3 regions of the Crystallibacter crystallopoietes genome follow, and region 1 is predicted to be linked to each of the others. Evidence: riboswitches for the same ligand, from Rfam matches in the RefSeq annotation. Region 1 holds a riboswitch; each other region holds the start of a gene.
What was found. A riboswitch is a leader RNA that binds a small molecule or an ion and turns the genes downstream of it on or off. The one in region 1 is predicted to bind S-adenosylmethionine.

Region 1 (6,957 bases):
ACGCGCTCCTCGGAGTCGCAGAGAAATGGGCAGTAAAACGATGGGCATAAACGTAGCCGAAACCGCCGCCGCACAGACCTCCGCACCGGAGCTTCCGGCCACCGACTGGGCCGAGCCGCAGACCGAGGCCGAGCGCCTCGCCTTCTGGGAGGCGGCCGCCCGGCGCCTGGACTGGGCCGAGCCTTGGCACACCGCGCACTCTTCCACCCCGGTGGATACCGAGTCGCGCCGTGGACCGGAGCTGCGCTGGTTCGACGGCGGCAAGCTCAACGCCGCCTACAACTGCGCGGACCGCCATGTGGAGGCCGGCCGCGGCGACAAGGTGGCCCTGCATTTCGAGGGCGAGCCCGGCGACCGCCGCACCGTCACCTACGCGGACCTGCAGCGCGAGGTTTCCAAGGCGGCCAACGCGCTGCTGGCCCTGGGCATCACCAAGGGCGACCGCGTGGTCATCTACCTGCCGGTGATCGTCGAGACGGTGGTCATCACGCTGGCCTGCGCCCGAATCGGCGCCGTGCACTCGCTGGTCTTCGGCGGCTTCTCCTCCGAGGCACTGAAGTTCCGCGTCGAGGACACCCGCGCCAAACTGCTGGTCACCACGGACGGCCAGTTCCGCCGCGGCCAGGCCGTCCCGGTCAAGGCCAACGCGGATGAAGCCGTTGCCGGCGACAACGCGATCGAGCACGTGCTGGTGATCAACCGGACCGGCCACACCGACATCAACTGGGTGGAGGGCCGCGACGTCTGGTGGCACGACGTCGTCGACACCGCCTCCGAGGTCCATGAGCCGGAGGCATTCGACGCCGAGACGCCGCTGTTCATCATGTACACCTCCGGCACCACCGGCCAGCCGAAGGGCCTGGTCCACACCACCGGCGGCTACCTGACGCAGGCCTCCTTCAGCCACGAGTACCTGTTCAGCAACCCGGATCCGGCCCAGCGCGACGGCGACGTCCACTGGTGCACGGCGGACCTGGCCTGGGTCACCGCGCACACCTACGAGATCTACGGCCCGCTCTCCAACGGCGTCACCCAGGTCATCTTCGAGGGCACGCCCAACACCCCGCACCCGGGCCGCCACTTCGAGATCATCCAGCGCTACGGCGTGACCAGCTACTACACGGCGCCCACGCTGGTGCGCTCCCTGATGGGCTGGTTCCCGGACGGCATCCCCGCCGACTACGACCTCAGCTCCATCCGCCTGTGCGGCACGGTGGGCGAGGCCGTGAACCCCGAGGCCTGGCGCTGGCTGCGCACCCAGGTCGGCCGCGACTCGCTGACCGGAGATCCGGCCTCGGGCGTTCCCATGGTGGACACCTGGTGGCAGTCCGAAACCGGCGCGACCATCCTCTCCCCGCGCCAGACGGACGCGTCCTTCAAGCCGGGGTGCGCCACCCGCGCGCTGCCCGGCGTGGCCACCGACATTGTCGACGACGCCGGTAAGCGCGTAGGCGCGAACGTGCAGGGCAACATCGTGGTCACCAAGACGGGCCCCTCGATGGCGCGAACCGTGTGGGGCAATCCCGAGCGCTACTTCACCTCCTACTGGGAGAAGTACGCGGACCAGGGCTGGTTCCTGGCCGGCGACGGCGCGCGGTTCGACGACGACGGCGACACCTGGATCCTCGGCCGCACCGATGACGTGATCAACATTTCCGGCCACCGTTTGTCCACCATCGAGATCGAGTCCGCCTTGGTCTCGCACCCGGCGGTGGTGGAGGCCGGCGTGTGCCCCACGTTTGACGCGAAGACCGGCCACGCGGCCACCGCGTTCGTGGTGCCGGCGGACAAGTCGCTGATCGCTGCATCCACGGCCGCCGAGCCGACGGCTGAGCAGGCTGCGGCCGCTGCCGAGTTGCGCGCGCATGTTGCGACCCAGATCGGGCCGATCGCCAAGCCGCGCGAGATCGTGTTTGTCCCGGACGTGCCCAAGACCCGGTCCGGCAAGATCATGCGGCGCCTGCTGACCCAGCTGTTCGAGGGCAGCACGTTGGGCGACACCACGAGCCTGCAGAATGAGCCCTGCATCGCGGACATCAAGGAGATCTGCGAGGCGCGGTAGCCCGGCCCGGGGGCCGGCACCGCAGCCGGACCCCTCGGCCCTGCCCTGCCCCCGCTGCCATGCCCCCGCCCTGCGCTGCCCTGTACCGGCCCCACGCCCCGCTGTCCTGCCCGCGCCCTGCTGCCCTTCCCGCGCCCTGCTCGAGCCCATGTTTTGAAGGGGGCATCTGCATCATGCCCAGTCACAGCGTCGGCAGGTTCCAGAACATGGACCGTTAGGCCTGAACTTGGGCTCGAGCATCCATCGATCGCGCATAACTCGCCTCAGGCCACTCGACGAACTGCCGTTTTTACCTCTGCCACGACTTTCTCCGGCGTAAATACCAGGTCCTCGTACAGATAGCGCAAAGTAGGATAGCCGCTCAGGACGCCGGCGTTGTTCCGCTTCCGGTCGTTTCGAAAGGATGCCCGGTCCCAGTGAAAGTCGAAGCCGTCCAACTCGACGATGAGGCATCGCTCGACAATCATGTCAACGCGTCCAAGCCCTCGGATCCGCACCTGCGTTTCTACATGAAGTCCTGCCGTACGGAACAGATCCCGGGCAATGACTTCAAGCGGTGAATCGGCATCGTCCCCGATGCCCTTGACCACTGCCCGGCGGACACCGTTCCGTTTACCCGGTAAGAGTTCCAACAGCTGTTCCCGGGTTACTGCTTGCCGGCGCACTGCCGACTCCGCAATCACCAGTGCTTCCAGCCGGGGACGGCAACGAATGGCGTGGAGGACGCAGTCAAGGACTGCGACGTAATTGCCCGGGCCTCGCTCGCCCAACAACTGGCCACGGTGTTTGACGAAGGGGCCGGGGTGCCGGCCGTTGTGTGTCCACACATGCACTTGGCTCGGATTCTTAATGGTCCACAAGCCGAGCTCCTTGGCGGCTGAGACACAGGTGAGCAACCCGCCCGGCATCAGCGCAGACCGTAGAACCGGGTCGGCATTTGGCGTTCCGACGAGGCCCCTCCTCAGCGCAACAATGTCCCCCTGGGCGATGGCTGCCCTGATGCGGTAAGACCCGAAGCCTGCCTTGACCAAGTCCGCGACCTGGAGCGTACCCCCGTACCGTGCCACATACTCTGCGATGGGATCCAAGTTCTGCATAGTCAAGAGGATGTCCAAACATGCAGTTCCACGGCCAGAGCCTCTTCGAAGCTGTGGAAAACATTGTTGATATCCAGCACACTCGGCAAACTCCCGGGAGAACGCAATGCGGCTAAATATTCTTGGCCGCCGCCCGTAACAGTTGCGAGAATAGTCGGGACCATCCCGAGCGGCCGAGAGATCTGGCTCTTTGACGCCGCAGCAACCATCCGGACTCCACCGGAGAGGTGCTACCGCCAGAAGCGATGGAGAGAGCGCAAGCAATCTTTGATCCGGATGGCGCAAGGCTGTCCGGCCTGGCGCCCGACGGATCGTCATTGCCCGGGATTCCCGCACATCGCGCCGCGGCGCAGACTTTGAAGGAATTCGCCATGAGCACCAACACCTCGGTCAGCCAGGTAGCTGATCTCGAAACCCCGCTGAAATTCGCCTACTGGGTCCCGAACGTTTCCGGCGGCCTGGTGGTCTCCACCATTGAACAGCGCACCAGCTGGGACTTCGACTACAACAAGAAGCTGGCCCGGATCGCCGAGAACTCCGGCTTCGAATATGCCCTGACGCAGACCCGCTACGCCGCCAGCTACGGCGCGGACAAGCAGCACGAGGCCACCAGCTTCTCGCTGGCCCTGCTCGGCGCCACCGAAAAGCTCAAGGTTATCTCCGCCGTCCACCCGGGCATGTGGCATCCCGGCGTGCTGGCCAAGTTCATCATTACGGCGGACCACATTTCCGGCGGCCGCGCGGCCGTCAACGTTGTGTCCGGCTGGCTCAAGGACGAGTTCGTGAACTTCGGACTGGAGTGGCTCGAGCATGACGAGCGCTACGTCCGCACCGAGGAGTTCATCCGGGTGCTGCGCGGCCTGTGGACCGAGCAGGAGTACTCGCAGTCCGGCAAGTACTACAACATCAACAACTTCACCCTGAACCCGGCGCCGCTGGACGTCCCGGGCCGGGCGCACCCGGAGATCTTCTTCGGCGGCAACTCCACCGCCGCCCAGGCCGCCGCCGGCCGCACCGCCGACTGGTACTTCTCCAACGGCAAGGACCTGGCGGGCTTCGAGGACAACATCTCCGGCGTCACGGCCGCCGCAGCCGCCGTCGGCCGCACCCCGAAGTTCGGCCTGAACGGCTTCGTCATCGCCCGCGACACCGAAGCCGAGGCGAAGGACACGCTGCGCGAGATCGTGGCCAAGGCGCACCGCCCCGCCGTCGAAGGTTTCCGCGCCGCGGTCCAGGAAGCCGGCGCCTCCACCAAGGACGGCAAGGGCATGTGGGCCGATTCGAGCTACGAGGACCTGGTCCAGTACAACGATGGCTTCAAGACAGGACTTATAGGTACGCCGGAGCAGATTGCCCAACGTATCGTGGACTTCAAGAAGATCGGCGTGAACCTGATGCTGACCTGCTACCTGCATTTCCAGGAAGAGGTCGAGGCCTTTGGCCGCAACGTCCTGCCGATCGTCCGCGAACTCGAGGCAGACCTGGCCCGCAAGAACGGTACTGAGCTGAACACGGACCTGCTGCCCGAAACCAACTTTGAAGGAGCCACGCTTTAATGGCTGAACGCACATTCGGCTTCCGCACCCGTGCCCTGCATGCGGGTGGAACTCCCGACGCCGAGCACGGTGCCCGCGCCGTACCGATCTACCAGTCCACGTCCTTCGTCTTCAAGGACACCGACGACGCCGCCAACCTCTTCGCGCTGCAGAAGTACGGCAACATCTACTCGCGGATCGGCAACCCCACGGTGGCCGCGTTCGAGGAGCGGATCGCCTCGCTCGAAGGCGGCATCGGCGCCGTCGCCACGTCCTCCGGCATGGCGGCGGAATTCATCACCTTCGCCGCGCTGACCGGAGCCGGGGACCACATTGTGGCCTCTTCCAAGCTCTACGGCGGGACGATCACGCAGCTCGATGTCACCCTGCGCCGCTTCGGTGTAGAGACCACGTTCATCGACAGCAATGATCCGGCCGATTTCGCCGCAGCAGTGCAGGAGAACACGAAGGCCGTCTACACGGAGATCGTCGCCAACCCGTCCGGCGACATTGCCGATCTCGAGGGCCTGGCCACGGTAGCGCACGACGCCGGGATCCCCCTGATCGTCGACGCCACCTTGAGCACGCCGTACCTGATCCGTCCGATCGAGCACGGCGCGGACATCGTCATCCACTCGGCCACCAAGTTCCTGGGCGGCCACGGCACTACGCTGGGCGGCGTCGTTGTCGAAAGCGGTCTTTTCAACTGGGGCAACGGCAAGTTCCCGCAGATGACGGAGCCGGTACCCTCGTACGGCAATGTCTCCTGGTGGGGCAACTTCGGCGAGTACGGCTTCCTGACCAAGCTCCGCTCGGAGCAGCTGCGCGACATCGGGCCGTCGCTGTCGGCGCAGTCCGCGTTCCAGCTGCTGCAGGGCGTGGAGACCCTGCCGCAGCGGATGGACGAGCACCTGAAGAACGCCCGCCGGGTTGCCGAATGGCTCGAGGCGGACGAGCGCGTCTCCTGGGTCAACTATGCGGGCCTGCCCTCGCACCCGCACCACGAGCGCGGCCGGAAGTACCTCCCGCAGGGCGTCGGATCGGTATTCTCCTTCGGGGTCAAGGGCGGCCGCGTTGCCGGACAGAAGTTCATCGAGTCCCTGCAGCTGGCCTCCCACCTTGCCAATATCGGCGACGCGCGGACCCTGGTCCTGCACCCGGGCTCGACCACGCACCAGCAGCTGACCGGTGAACAGCTGCTGGCCGCCGGTGTGCCCGAGGACCTGATCCGCATTTCCGTGGGTCTCGAAGACGTCGAGGACATCCTGTGGGACCTGGACCAGGCCCTGGCCGAGTCCCAGCATGCCGGCGCCGAGCACGGCCCCAGCCGCGACCATGAAGACGACGTGTTCGACACCTCCGAGTTCGCGTCACCGTCCTACGCCGGAGAGTCCTGCACCGTTCCGGCGGCCCGCAGCGCGCACACCGAACCGGGCACGCGCGTGGTCGAGTCGGTCGAGGATCTCGTCGAAGCCGAAGAAGGAGCTGCCAAGTGAGCGTATCCGCGCCAGAGCGCAAGTGGGTCGGGCCGTCCGCACCGGAGCGCCTGAACATCCTGCGCAACACCAAGACCATCGCCATTGTCGGTGCTTCGGACAAGCCGAGCCGGGCCAGCTACTTCGTGGCCACGTACCTGCTCTCCTCGAGCAAGTACAAGGTCTACTTTGTGAACCCGGTAGCCAAGGAGATCCTGGGCCAGCCGGTTTACGCCTCGCTGGCGGATCTGCCCGAGGTCCCGGACCTGGTGGAGGTTTTCCGCAAACACGATGACCTCCCCGGCGTGCTGGATGAGTCCATCGCCGTGGGCGCAAAGACCATCTGGCTCCAGCTCGGCTCCTGGCACGAGGAAGTCGCGGCCAAAGCCGAGGCTGCCGGGCTCAATGTGGTCATGGACCGCTGCGTCAAGATTGAGCACGCACGCTTCCATGGCGGCCTGCACCTGGCAGGTTTCGATACCGGAGTCATCTCCTCGAAACGCCAGCTGACAGCCTGATTAACCCATCTGGAGGGGGCAAGCGGTGCCTATGGCAACCGTTTGCCCCCTCTGCTTTTCCCTACAATCCAACCCTAAAGGCACTCATCCCCTTATTTAGGGGATGCCGCAGACCCCCCATCTCTAGGTTTTTACCAAGGTCCTGCCTCGACGATTAACTCCGGCCCATTAACAATCGATGAAGTCAGCGTCGACTGATGAGCCGCTAATCGAGACCGAGGGGTCTTAGATGTTCACTCACAGGGTTATGGGGAATAAGCGGGAGGATGC
Region 2 (6,957 bases), 630 kb from region 1:
GCGCAGCCGTGGGCCTCATCACCTGGAGCTAATTGGCCCGATGACTGCAGGCCGGCCTCATCATCCGGCGTTACCCGCTCGACACATAAGTAAAACCAGTTTAGATCTCCGGTTTAAACAGTTTTACAGGTCATTGCAGATACCGGATTATCGATAGGAAGTGATAGGCAACACAAGGAGTTCTGCAACATGACCGGTACCGATCTGACGCCACGCGTCGTCACCCTAGGCACCGCCGGCGGCCCACGCTGGTGGACCGGCGAGAATGCCGGGAAGCGCTCGGGGATCGCCACCGCCGTCGTTGTTGGCGACAGCACCTACCTGGTGGACGCCGGCCATGGCGTGGGACGCCAGCTCATGCTCGCCGGGCTTCCGGTCAACTCGCTGCGCGGCATCTTCATCACGCACCTGCATTCGGACCACACGATCGATCTGGGCAGCCTGGCGATCTTCGGCATGTTCACGCTGAAGGAGAACCAGCACCAGATCAAGATCATGGGCCCCGGCGACCGCGGCGAGCTTCCCCCGGTTTCCGCGCGTGCCGCCGTCGCACCTTCGCCGGTCTTCCCGGAGAACCCGACGCCCGGCACCAAGGCGATGTTCACCCACCTGATGGCTGCCTACGCCACGGACCTGAACGACCGCATTCTGGACGCGCTGCGGCCTTCGCCGTTCGACTACTTTGTACCCGAGGACATCCAAATCCCGACGGCGAGTGGTTACCACCCGAACGAAAATCCGACTCCCGCCATGGAGGGCTTCGAGATCTACCGGGACGAAAACGTCACGGTGACGGCAACGCTGGTGAAGCATCCGCCGATCGCCCCCGCCTTCGCCTTCCGGTTCGACACCGTGCATGGCTCCGTCACCATCTCCGGCGACACCGCACCGTGCGACAACCTGGTCCGCCTCGCCGCAGATACCGATCTGCTGCTCCACGAGGCGATCGATTTTGACTGGGTGCAGCGCGCGTATGGCTCGGCGGCGAACTCCACCGGCCAGGCCTCCATCGACCACCACAAGAAATCGCACACCAGTGCCGCTGAAGCCGTCGCACTGGCCAACCGTGCAGGGGCAAAAGCCTTGGCCCTGCACCATTTAGTACCAGGCACCACGCCCGTGTCCGTGTGGGAAAGCGCCGGCGCCGACTTCGGCGGCCGCTTCTACGTCCCGAACGATCTTGACGTTATCCCCTTCGGTACTGACTCCACTGACCGTATTCTGGAAGAAATGGCCACTGTCCAATGAGTGCTAATACAATGACTCCCCCGCAGCCCCAGGCATCCTCCATCTCGGAGAGCCTGAACACGAAGCAGATGCGCCGTATCCTGGCCTCCAGCTTCATCGGCAGCGCCATCGAGTTCTACGACTTCATCTTGTATGCGATGGCAGCGTCCATCGTCTTCAACCAGGTGTTCTTCGCGAACGTCTCCCCCGCCGTCGGGCTGTTCATGTCCTTCGGCACCCTCGCCGTCGGCTACGTTGCCCGCCCGCTGGGCGGAGCGATCTTCGGCCACTTCGGCGACCGGATCGGCCGCAAGACCGTCCTGATCGTGTCCATGACCCTGATGGGTGCGGGCACCACGCTCATCGGCCTGCTGCCCACCACGGCGCAGATCGGTATGGCGGCGCCCATCCTGCTGGTGCTGCTGCGGCTTGTCCAGGGACTCGCCGTCGGCGGTGAATGGGGCGGAGCCATGCTGGTTGCCCTCGAGCACGCCCCGGCCAAGCGCCGCGGTTTCGCCGCCAGCTTCGCCAATATGGGCGGTCCCGCCGGCGCCGTGCTGGCCACGCTGACCGTTTCGGCCTTCTCCACCCTGCCCGAGGAAGCGTTCATGAGCTGGGGCTGGCGGATTCCGTTCCTGCTGAGCCTCGTGCTGATCGCCGTGGGCCTGGTCATCCGGCTCAAGGTTGCCGAGACACCGCTGTTCCTGGAACTCGAAGCCACCGCGGAAAAGAAGAAGATCCCGTTCGTCGAGGTCGTCACCAAGTACCCGAAGAACCTGGTGCTGGGCGTACTGGCCGGCATGAGCTCCTACACCGTGCAGGGCCTGATGACGGTGTGGGCCGTCTCCTACATCATCGAAGCGGGCGTGGACACCACCTCGGTCCTCAACATCAAGGCCGTCGGCGCCACCCTGACCATCGTGGCCATCTGGTTCGCGGCCCGCCTGAGCGATAAGTACGGCCGCAAGCCGGTCATGCTGGCCGGCATGATCGCCGGCGCCGTCCTGGCCTACCCCATCCTGTGGCTGCTGCAGACCGACACGCTGTGGGGCTTCGCCATCGGCCTGTTCCTGGCCAACGGCATCATCCAGGGCGTCATCTTCGGCCCGTTCGGTGCCTTCGTGGCCGAGCTCTTCCCCACCCGGATGCGCTACACGGGCGCCTCGCTGACCTACCAGTCTTCCTCGACCCTCGGCGCGGGCTTCACGCCGATGATCGTCTCCGGTCTGGTCATCGTCGCCGGCGGGGAGCTGTGGCTGGTCGGCCTGGTCTGGCTCCTGTCCTTCGTTGTGGCGGCCGTCTGTGTGCTGGCCACCAAGGAAGGCAAGAACATGGACCTGAGCAGTGAAATGAAATAAAAGTACGACGACGGCGGTGCCGGTTCCTGCGGGAGCCGGCACCGCTTGGTTAAGCGGCGTTTCGGTTAGCGGCGTTTCGGCTCAGCCGCTTCCGGTTCAGCCGCCCGGTCAGCCCGGCCTCCTCCCTGCTCTACCGCCCCGCTGCCCCGTCGCCAGCGCCGACGCTCTGGGCGCAATAATCCATCAGCGCGGTCAAGCGCCGGCTTAACCGCTGGCGCCCCGGGTAGGCGAAACAGATGTCGCTGTGGCCAATATGCCCGTCGATGGGAACGCAGACCAGCGGCAAGCCTTCGTAGCTGACATCCAGCGGAGGCCGCTGGACCAGGACCGTATAGCCCAGTCCACGGGCCACCATCCCGCGCACAGCTTCAAAACTGGTCGACCGCCAGGCAATTTTCGGGTCGAGCCCGGCGTCGCGCAGGTTCGGCAGCTGGTTATCGCGCACCGAGGGAATGTCCAGCAGCACCATGTCGTCCGAGGCGAGCTCCGGCAGGGCGATCTTCGCGCGGCCGGCCAACCGGTGCTCCGCCCCCAGCAGGATATAGGGCCGGCCTTCCTTGATCACCCGCATTTCCGCGCCGCCGGTGACATGCCGCGTGTGGGTCAGCACGGCGTCGAGCCTGCCCTCCAGCATCTGCAGCTGCAGCTCGTCGGCCGCTCCTTCGGTGATGGTGAGCTCCAGTTTGGGATTCGGTGCCGCGAAACCCGCCGTCATCAACGGGACCCAGAAAGCCGAGAGCGTGGTGTAGCAGCCGATCGCCAGCGGCCCGGCCAGCTCGCCGTGCCGCTCCTCGATCCGGGCCTGGATCTCCTCGGCTTCGCGCAGGAGCACCTGCGCGTCCTTCAGGAAGCCCCGCCCGGCGGTGGTCAGGGTAATGCCTTTCGCCTTCCGCCGGACGATCAGCTGGGTCCCGACGGCCTTTTCCAGCTCGTTGATGGCCAGCGACATTCCCGCCTGCGACACATGGCAGGCCTGTGCGGCGCCGCTGATGGAGCCGGACTCCGCGACGGCCACGTAGTACTGGATCTGGCGCAAGGTGTACCGGAACATAAGGAAAGCCTATCCAGTTGCGCCCGCTTCCACAGTTACCCTGGCTAGCGAACTACCCGGGCTTATGGTCCGGAGCCGGGGTCTGCGCCACGGCGTACCGGCCCACTTGCCACGGATCGATGGCCGGCACGGCAAGCTTGCTGTAGCCGGCAACGTTGCGGGACACCACCGTCAGGCAGTACCGGACGGCCGTGGCCGCGATCAGCGACTCCACCGCCGGAACATCCGGGCGGCTGGACATTGGCCCCCAGACCGTCGCGACCTTCAGGTCCACCGGCAGGATGAAGCCATCAAAGCGCTTGGTCAGCTCCGCAAGCCAGCGGCCGTCGTCGTTGTTTGACGCTGTTTCCTGCTGGGCGTGCGCGGCTCGCAGTTCCCCAACGGTCAACGCGGAGATGAAGATGCGCAGGTGTCGGCGCTGCTGCAGGAAATCGACGACGGCGGCGTGCGGCTCGGCGCTACGCACCTCCGTCACCACATCCGTATCAAGCAGCAGGCCGGCTTGCTCCCTCACGAGCCCGGGTTGATCGGGCCGGCGGCAGCAGACCTGGCGGCGGCAGCGCGGCCGGTGCGCAGGAGGAAATCAACAAAATCCTCCCGGGCGGCTGCTACTTGCTCGTAGTCATTGAGGCTCATTACGCGCAGATCCTGGCGCGCAGGGGAAATACTGGTCATGAAAAACGGTGCCGGGCACCGGTCCTTTCGCGTGCTCTTGCCCGCACCATCTGCCAACGGCGAATGCAGGCCGCTTCGTCATCCGAACCACCCAGAGAGCGTGGGGTTGGTATGCGGCCAAGTCGGAGCTTAGCGACCGCAGTTCCTGAAGCTGTTGAGAGTATGCCACGGGTTTGGCACCTGCGTCACGCACTGTTGTTCATGCTGTGTAACAGGACGAGAACCAGCGACTTGGAGCGACATCTTGCCCAATCCGAATGTTTACCTGTGGGCAATCGTTTGGCTATCTGCGTCCGTGACCATATAGTAGGAGTGCTTCACGAGATGTGACGGGCAACACAGTCGGCTAGCCGGTGGTGTTGCAAAGGCTCCGACCGGTCACGCACCAACCCCATGTTCGTGGGTGGTTCGGATGACGAAGCGGCCTGCATATTCGCAGAACGACGAGGTTCTAAGGGGGACCCGTGCGGGCAAGAACTATCGAGAGAACGAAATGATGAATACATACTCAACAGCACACGACCGCAACCACACCGACCAGGCCGCGAGCCTTCCGGACGAAAGCATCTTTGACGAATGGGTGGATGTCCGGATCCACATTGAAGCCGAGCTCAGCCTGGTGCAGTTCTGCCAGCAGGGCGTACAGAAGATGTTCTACTCAGAGGACATCGACGCTGTACAAAAGGCCGCCCTGGACTCCGACGGCACCGCCCAGTGGTGCGAGAAGTACGCAAAACTGCTCATTCCCAGCACCCGCAGCGGCGCTGGCAACCGCTTCTTTTCGCTGGTGCGGATGGAAATGGACCCCGCGGACAGGTAACCGCCGCAATATCGTCATAAGTTGTCAGACCGGGCTGGTAGAAGTTAATTACGTCTATCAACATCGCGGACGCCGGAAATCAACTCAGGGATTCCGGCGCCGGCGGCACCGTCAGCCCGGGAGGCCTTGTGTTCCTGCTTGAATCCGAATCAGCCGGTGCCGAACCGGAGCTGGTCTTCACTGCCAGTGACCTGGTGGTCGCCGCCGGCTGCGAGTACCAGCTGCTGCGGAAGCTGGACGAGAAGCTGGGCCGCACGCCCAAGGCCGTCTTCGCTCCGGACGAGATGCTGGAGCGGACGGCCGTGCTCGGCGATGTCCATGAGCACCGGGTGCTGCAGGAATTCAAGGACCGGTTCGGGGTCGGCGTTGTGGAGATTGCCGAAACCACCGGCTACACCCGCCCGGAGCTCACCGCCAAGCATGCCGAATCCATTGCAGCCCTGGAGACCGGGGCGGACGTTGTGTTCCAGGCATCCTTTTTTGACGGCACCTTCCACGGCCGCTCGGATTTCCTCGTGAAGGAGAACGACGGCGGGACGTTGCGTTACGCGGTGTATGACACCAAGCTGGCCCGCCACGCCAAGGTGACCGCCCTGCTGCAGCTTGCCGCCTACGGCGACCAGCTCGCCAAAGCCGGAATCACGCCCTCCCCCACGGTCACGCTGGTGCTGGGAAACGGCGTGCACAGCAACCACAGCCTGACGGACATCCTGCCCGCCTTCAAGGAACGCCGGGCCCGGTTCCTGGCCATCACCGGCCAGCACCGCGGGCAGCCGGATGCGGTGGCCTGGAATGACGAACGCTATACGGCCTGCGGCCGCTGCGATTACTGCTCGGAGCAGGTCAAACTGCACCGGGACCTGCTGATGGTTTCGCACATGAGCACCACCCGCCGGCGGCAACTGATGGCAGACGGGATCCGCACCATCGACGATTTCGCCGCCATGCCGCTGCCAGCGGGCGAAGGTTCCGGCGGGACGTTGGCCAGGCTGCGGGACCAGGCGCGGATGCAGACCGGTGTCCAGGAGCCGGACGGATCGGTCGAGTTCACGGACAAAGACGGCGAACCCCATAAGGTCGCCTACAGGGTCTTGGAGCAGAACGCCCTGGCCGCGCTCCCCCGCCCCAGCGAGGGTGACATTTTCTTCGACTTCGAGGGGGATCCGCTCTGGCAGGATGCCGCCGGCGTCTGGGGCCTTGAGTACCTGTTCGGCGTGGTGGAGAACCCGGTCTCGCCGCGGGACAAGCCGCCGTTCCTGCCGTTCTGGGCGCACAGCCGTGCGGAGGAAGGCCGGGCCCTGGCCAGTTTCCTGGATTACGTGGCGCAGCGGCGCGAACGGTATCCGGACCTGCACATCTACCACTACGCCAACTATGAAAAGGCGGCCCTGCGCCGGCTGTCGCTGCAGCATGTCCTGGGCGAGGACGCCGTGGACGGGCTGCTGCGCGAAGGCGTGCTGGTCGACCTCTACGATACGGTGCGCAACAGCCTGCGGATCTCGGAGAACTCCTACAGCATCAAGAAGCTCGAGCCGCTGTACATGGGTAGCAACCTGCGCAGCGGAGATGTGACGGACGCCGGGGGCTCGGTGGTGGCCTATGCCCATTACTGCGAGGCACGTGATGCCGGCCGGGCCGATGAGGCGGCGAAGATCCTCGCGGGAATCAGCGACTACAACGAATACGACTGCGTCTCCACCCTCGAACTGCGCAACTGGCTGCTCAAGCTGGCGGCCGAACGGGGCATCCAGCCCGGCTCGACGGCTGATGGTGCCGCCGCAGCCGACGGCGGGAAGGCACCCGAGGTTTCGGACGAGCCGTCCCAG
Region 3 (6,957 bases), 950 kb from region 1:
CCAGTAGGCATTTAGTGCCCTTTGAAGTCTCTTTATCATATTCTCGAGCCTCTATAACAATGGTATCCAAAAGGATAAATAAAGCAAAAAAGAATTGGTGATAATGGCAACACTTGAAAATGAATAGAAAGCGGCGGAGAAAGAGCTGATTGTCTTATCGTGCTGTCCTGTCGTCGGGCTACTATCAGCACTGAAGTCCTGCGCACCATAAGATGCCGAAGAGGGGATATTCGCTAGAGCCGTTCGGATACAGGGATGATCACATGGGTGCAATGAACGACCTTCTGGGCCCGGAGGCTGTGGAGGGACTGAGGGTAGCGCTCGGTCAGGGCTCACTCCGGTCGGGCTGGAGCGCGCTCGGCGCTGCCGAGGCGAAGCTGGAGCCGCTCTCGCTCCGCGCACGCTGCGACCTGCTGGCGGCTGCGCTGCTGTCCGATCTGGACGTCGGCTACGGTCAGGCAGCCGACGTTATCCGGACTGCGCTGAACGATGAGTCCTTCACCGGCTGGATGATTTGGCCTGTTTCGGAGGCTGCCGTCACGCTCGCGTTGCAGGACGGGACCACACGTGCATTCGACGACGCACTGACCTTGCTCTTCGAGCTGACTCCCCGGCTTACAGGGGAGTTCGCGATCCGCCGCCTGCTCCTGCAGGACCTCGACCGGGCGCTGGCACAGATGCAGGACTGGACGCGGCATCCGGACGAACAGGTCCGGCGGTTGGCCAGCGAAGGGCCGCGGCCGTACCTGCCATGGGCGGTCCGCGTGCCGGACATCATCGCCCGCCCGGAAGCGACACTGCCGCTGCTCGATGCCCTGCACACCGACTCCAGCCAACTCGTCCGCCGGTCCGTGGCCAACCACCTCAACGACATCGCCCGCCACGACCCGGAAACCGTGGTCGCCCTGGCAGGGAAATGGCTGGGGGAGCCCGGCGACGGGACTCCGTGGGTGGTGCGGCACGGGCTGCGGACCCTGGTCAAGAAGGCACACCCCGGTGCGCTCGCGTTGCTGGGCTTCACTCCGAATGCGGTGAGCGTCTCGGTGCCGGAGCTGGACCAGGCCCAGGTGCAGTTGCCCGGCGAGATCGCGTTCACGGTTGCGGTCAGGAACGACTCGCTGCACCCGGCGCGTCTGGCCGTCGACTACATGGTCCACTACGTCAAGGCCAACGGAACGCTGGCACCGAAGGTCTTCAAACTCGCCGTCGCGGAGCTGGAACCGGGCGAGACACGCCGGTTCGGCAAGGCCCATGCACTCCGGCCGATGACCACCCGCGTGCACTACGCCGGCCGCCACCTACTCCAAGTGCAGGTGAACGGCCAACTATCAGCGGCGGCGGAGTTCGACGTCGTTATTTAGCGGCAGGGGAGCAATGGCAGGAATTCGACGATAACTGGCAGTTTTCCGGCCATGGAATCCGGTAGGCGCGGCGTTGACGCTAAGACCCATCGGAATCCGTGAAGAAAGCAGGACCAGCCATGAGCCTCCAGCCTCCGGAATACTGGCTGAAGATCCACAACATTGAACTGCAGCAGCTGATGGCGCAGGCAGAGCGGACCCGCCAGCGCTCGCGGTACCAAGGGAATGGGACTGCCCTGCGGTCGCCGAAGAACAGGGCCAAGTCCGTGGCTCCAGTCAAGAGCGAAGTCGTAGCCCCAGCGGTAACAGCCTACGCAAGCGATAATCGTGCGCGGGCCTGGTTCCACAGCTTGATGCCACGGCTGAGGCGGGGAGCGCTATCGGCACCCGCACCGGCTGGGCGGCAGCCAGCCGACTGCTGCGCCTGACGGTCAAGGTTGAGCGCTGTGCCTGAGCCGTGCCTACGCCCGGAACCGGACGAATCCGCCTGATCCGTCCGGTTCCTTCGGCGTCGGTCGTAGACTCGGGCCATGGCACGCTTTTTGGTTTTTGTTGTTCTTGCGGTGCTGGGCTTTATTACCATCGTGGCCGCGTCGTTCGGCTCCGTTGGCTGGTGGGTGCTGGCCGCCGTCGTTGTTGCGCTCTTGGTGATCGGGATCTGGGACGTGGTCCAGACCCGGCACTCGATCCTGCGGAACTACCCCATCCTGGGGCATATGCGGTACGTGCTGGAATCCATCCGGCCGGAAATCCAGCAGTACTTTGTCGAGCGGAACGTGGACGGAAAGCCGTTCAACCGCGATGTGCGGTCGCTGGTGTATGCGCGTGCCAAGGGCGAGAACAGCCACAAGGCCTTCGGCACGGAGCGCGAAGTGAACCAGATCGGCTACGAATACCTGATCCATTCCACCGCTCCGGTGGCGCCACCCAAGCAGCATCCCCGGATACCCTTGGGCGGGCCTGATTGCAGGCAGCCCTACGATATTTCGCTGTTCAACGTCTCTTCCATGAGCTTCGGCTCGCTGTCGAAGAATGCCGTGCTCGCGATGAACAAGGGTGCGGCGCTCGGCGGTTTTGTGCAGGAAACCGGTGAAGGCGGCCTGACGAAGTACCACCTCGAATACGGTGCCGACCTGATCTGGGAGATAGGTTCAGGCTACTTCGGCGCGCGGGACAAAGACGGACACTTCAGCCCAGAAGCCTTCATCCCGAAGGCGGCGCGTCCCGAGGTCAAGGGCATCAGCATCAAACTTTCGCAGGGGGCCAAGCCCGGTCTGGGCGGTGTCCTGCCGGGTTCTAAAGTCACCCCGGAGATCGCCGAAGCCCGCGGCGTGGAGATGGGCGTCGACTGCGTGTCGCCTGCCAGCCACAGCGCCTTCGGCACGCCGCGGGAACTGATCCGCTTCGTCAAGCAGCTGCGCGAGCTTTCCGATGGAAAGCCCATCGGCTTCAAGCTGTGCGTGGGCTCGCGGGTGGACGTGCTCGCCATTTGCAAGGCGATGCTGGAGGAGAAGGTGACGCCGGATTTCATCGTCGTCGATGGTTCCGAAGGCGGCACCGGCGCGGCGCCGCTGGAGTACCAGGACAACGTGGGCACGCCGCTGACGGAGGGCCTGATGCTGGTGCACAACGCCCTGGTCGGCGTGGGGCTGCGGGAGCGCGTCCGCATTGCCGCCGCGGGGAAGGTCGCCTCCGGCTCGGACATCGTCAAGCGCCTGATCGAAGGCGCGGACTTCACCATGAGCGCGCGGACCATGATGATGGCCACCGGCTGCATCCAGGCGCAGAAATGCCATACCAACGAATGCCCGGTGGGCGTGGCCACGCAGAACCCGCGGCTGGTGCGCGCGCTCAACGTCGAGGACAAGGGCCAGCGCGTTTTCAACTACCAGAAGCTCACTGTGGACGAGAGCGTCCAGATCATGGCGTCGATGGGCTGCAAATCCCCGGACGAGGTCTCGCCGCGGATGCTTCGGCGCCGCGTGGACCATCTGACCACGCGCTCCTACGAGAACATCTACAACTGGATGGAGCCCGGCGAACTGCTCAAGGATCCTCCCCGCGGCTGGAGCGAAGACTGGAACCTGGCCAACGCTGACTACTTCCGCGAACCGCCCAAGAAGCCAGCCGAGGACGAACACAAGACGGAGCCCGTACCCGGCAGTCCGGAGTATGACCGGGCCCGGATCCCCGGCGACAAACACCAGCCCGAAGGCCAGGTTGGCCGGCCCGAAGGCGAGCTGGGCCGCTAGGAACTATAGAAGTCCTCGTGTTACAAAACGGTTGAACGTACCGTGCTGCACCATGCAGAATCGGACACAGAATCAAGAGTTCCAACCTTCGGCCCTGGCCGGTTGGACGGCAACCCTCGTAGCTGTAGCGGGGTGCCCCAGGTGAAGATTCGACGCCGGCCCAAACGGGAGGCGTAAGTATGGCGCCCTGCTCCGGCGTGCGCCGACAGGAAGGATTCAACCATGACTGAAACAGCTCTCCGCGACCTGGCCGAAGATCGTGCCACCCGTCTGGATGAGGCCGGCGCCTTCTGGACCGGCAAGATCGCTGAAGACACCGCCAACGCCAAGCTGACGTTCAAGGTGGCAGGCCAGGGAACCGGCCCGGTGGCCACCCGTGTCACCGCGGGCAAACACGAGTTTTCCGTTGACGAACCGGCGGGCCTGGCCGGCGAGGATACCGCTGCCAGCCCGGTGGAGTACGCGCTGGGCGCCCTGGCTTCATGCCAGGTAGTGGTCTACCGGCTGTACGCACACCAGCTAGGCATCCGTTTCGACGAGATCAGCATCGACGCCGAGGGCGATCTGGACGTGCAGGGCCTGTTCGGCGCCGATCGGAGTGTGCGCCCCGGCTTCAGCGCGGTGCGGTTGAGCGTGAACATCAACGGCCCCGAAACGCAGGAACGCTACGAGGAGCTGCGCCGCACGGTAGACGCGCACTGCCCGGTGCTGGATCTCTTCGCCAATCCCACTCCGGTCAGCGCCGAGGTCTTCAAGAAGTAGCTCCGGCTATTCCCCTTCGGCGCGGTCCCTCGTACCCTAGGGCCAGGAGGTAATTCACGATGAAGGCATCGCCAGGCAACAGGATCATTGTCCGCGGCCGGACCGTCGAGTCGTCCGACCGGCACGGGGAAATCGTCGAGGTCAGGGGAGATGACGGCGCTCCTCCGTACTTCGTGCGGTTCGACGACGGCCACGAATCCGTGGTCTTCCCCGGTGGGGATTTCGTAGTCCAGCACAACCCCTAGCCGCGGGCCGCACAGCCCGCACCAGCCGATAGCTGACTGAGGGCGGCAGCATGCTCATGCTGCCGCCCTCAGCACTGTCCAGCGCCGGCCGCGCTGGGCAATAAGACGCAGCCAACGCAACATGGCCGTTTCAGGGCGAAACATCGTAGTAATGTCGTGCAGTTACTCTTGCCGTGATCGGCGCCACCCTCGCGTCGCCGGCAATTTCCCATGCCTGAACGGCATCTGAACGAGAAAGGGGCATCGGCGTGGCTGTGTCACAACACGAATCCGAACCCTCACTAAAGAAAGTACTGGGGCGCTTCGACGTCCTCGCCCTGGGCTTCGGGGCCATGATCGGCTTCGGCTGGGTGGTCCTGACCGGAGGCTGGCTGGAGTCCGCCGGAACCATGGGCTCGGTGACGGCCATGCTTGCGGGCGGCATCATCATGGCCGTGGTCGGGCTGACCTATGCCGAGCTGTGCGCGGCGATGCCCAAGGCCGGCGGCGAGCACAACTACATCATGCGCGCGATGGGCCCGCGCCCGTCCTTCATCGGTTCCTGGGCCATCATCGGCGGCTACGTGACCATCGTGGCCTTCGAAGCGGTGGCGCTCCCGCGGACCGTCCAATATATCTTTCCCAACCTCAGCCAGGTCAAGCTCTGGAACGTCGCCGGTTTCGACGTCCACCTGACGTGGGCGCTGGTAGGTGCCGTTGCCGCCGTCGTTATTACCTGGATCAACATCCGCGGTGTGAAGGAAGCCGGCATTGTGCAGACCTTCGTGGTGCTGTTCCTGCTGGCCATCGGCCTGGTCATGATCGCCGGCGCCTTCACCGGCGGCGAGATCTCCAACATGGAACCGTTCTTCAACGGCGGTATGACCGGTTTCTTCGCGGTGCTCGTGGTGGTGCCGTTCCTCTTCATCGGGTTCGACGTGATTCCGCAGTCCGCGGAGGAAGTGAACATTCCGGCCCGCCAGATCGGCCGGCTCGTGGTGGTCTCGGTCATCCTGGCCACCATTTGGTATGTCATGGTGGTGCTGACCACGTCGTCGGCCATGCCGGCCAGCGAGCTGGCCGGGACGGACATCGCGACGGCGGACGCCGTGGGCGCGATGTTCGGCTCGGACATGATGGCCAAGGTGCTGATCGCCGGCGGTATCGCGGGCATCCTCACCTCGTGGAACTCGCTGCTGCTGGGCGCGTCCCGGCTGATGTTCTCGCTGGCGCGCTCCGGGATGCTGCCGGCCTGGTTCGGCAAGCTGCACCCCAAGTACGGCACCCCTCATAATGCCCTGCTGTTCATCGGCGCGCTGAGCTTCCTGGCGCCGTTCTTCGGTGTGGAGATGCTGGTCTGGTTGGTAGACTCCGGTGCGCCGAGCATCGTGCTGGCCTACACCATGGTGGCGATTTCCTTCCTGATCCTGCGCCGCCGCGAACCGCAGATGGACCGGCCGCTACGGATCGGCGGCAAGGGCAAGGGCGGCATCGCGATCGGCATCGCCGCGGCCGTGCTGGGTGTGGCCTTGTTCAGCCTGTACATGCCGGGGATGCCGGCTCAGCTGGGCATAGAGCCGTGGATCCTCTTCGGCCTGTGGTGGGTCATCGGGCTGGTCTACTTCTTCCGGGTGCCCGCCGGTATCAAGGCCGGACCGCTGGCGGAAGAGCACGTGTTGGAGCGGGTCCGCTCGCGCTGATGAAGCACGCTTACTCGCGCTGAGGCAGCATATGCTGCACTGACAGCAAGACAACGACGGCGGTGGCCGCCTTTCGTCCCCGTGCCGGCAAGGTGCCGGGTCGGGGACGAAAGGCGGCACCGCCGTCCTAATCAGTAGCGGTACGGGTTGTCTTCGGCGGCGCCGTGGCGGGCGTGTTCGAAGCCTTCCTGCCAGGCGTCCCGGACCGCGTGGGTCAGCTCCGCCAACAGTCGGTACGAGGGGTGGTCGGGGCCGACCCAGAGCATTTCTTCCTGTGCCCGGTCAAGAATCCCGTGGATCTGTTCGCTCAGTGCTTTCTCCTCAGGGCGCCCATGATTTTCCCGCCGATGCTGCCGTGTTCCGTGCCGGCGGCTCCGTAAGTACCGCGCGTTCTGCCCCGCGTGGTGCCGGGTGTATGACCGGTGCCCATCCTGCCCTTGCCGCCCAACCGCTCGGCGGCCCGCTTGATCCTGTTACCTATACCCATGGTGTTTCTCCTATGGCTGGCAGTGCCCGCCTGCAAGGACGCCGACAGGTCACGCCACTATTTTAAGTCCGGGTATGGCGAGCGCACTAGCAAGTCAGGCCATGGTGCCGGACGTGGCTACCGCGCCGAGAATGCCGAAGACGAAGATGAACAGCAGCACCCAGCCCAGCA

Region 2: linked by a shared signal. The riboswitch ahead of AC20117_RS11125 (hypothetical protein) and the one ahead of sfnG (dimethylsulfone monooxygenase SfnG) in region 1 are both predicted to bind S-adenosylmethionine.
Region 3: linked by a shared signal. The riboswitch ahead of AC20117_RS03920 (OsmC family protein) and the one ahead of sfnG (dimethylsulfone monooxygenase SfnG) in region 1 are both predicted to bind S-adenosylmethionine.

Annotation. Positions count from the first base shown of each region.
Region 1 is NZ_CP018863.1:1,751,036-1,757,992, reverse strand. It holds gene AC20117_RS08375 (ABC transporter permease) at 1-50, shown strand, start outside; gene acs (acetate--CoA ligase) at 26-2,062, shown strand; gene AC20117_RS08365 (hypothetical protein) at 2,326-3,159, opposite strand; SAM riboswitch class I at 3,317-3,411, shown strand; gene sfnG (dimethylsulfone monooxygenase SfnG) at 3,531-4,715, shown strand; gene AC20117_RS08355 (O-acetylhomoserine aminocarboxypropyltransferase/cysteine synthase family protein) at 4,715-6,190, shown strand; gene AC20117_RS08350 (CoA-binding protein) at 6,187-6,687, shown strand.
Region 2 is NZ_CP018863.1:2,381,102-2,388,058, reverse strand. It holds gene AC20117_RS11150 (DMT family transporter) at 1-32, shown strand, start outside; gene AC20117_RS11145 (MBL fold metallo-hydrolase) at 190-1,248, shown strand; gene AC20117_RS11140 (MFS transporter) at 1,260-2,585, shown strand; gene AC20117_RS11135 (LysR substrate-binding domain-containing protein) at 2,716-3,636, opposite strand; gene AC20117_RS11130 (PIN domain-containing protein) at 3,689-4,150, opposite strand; gene AC20117_RS23290 (hypothetical protein) at 4,147-4,311, opposite strand; SAM riboswitch class IV at 4,340-4,462, opposite strand; SAM riboswitch class IV at 4,627-4,794, shown strand; gene AC20117_RS11125 (hypothetical protein) at 4,805-5,131, shown strand; gene AC20117_RS11120 (TM0106 family RecB-like putative nuclease) at 5,260-6,957, shown strand, end outside.
Region 3 is NZ_CP018863.1:802,785-809,741, reverse strand. It holds gene AC20117_RS03935 (DNA alkylation repair protein) at 264-1,361, shown strand; gene AC20117_RS03925 (FMN-binding glutamate synthase family protein) at 1,892-3,613, shown strand; SAM riboswitch class IV at 3,684-3,799, shown strand; gene AC20117_RS03920 (OsmC family protein) at 3,836-4,375, shown strand; gene AC20117_RS03915 (DUF1918 domain-containing protein) at 4,435-4,620, shown strand; gene AC20117_RS03910 (APC family permease) at 4,953-6,299, shown strand; gene AC20117_RS24095 (hypothetical protein) at 6,431-6,565, opposite strand; gene AC20117_RS03905 (hypothetical protein) at 6,607-6,786, opposite strand; gene AC20117_RS03900 (DUF4190 domain-containing protein) at 6,881-6,957, opposite strand, start outside.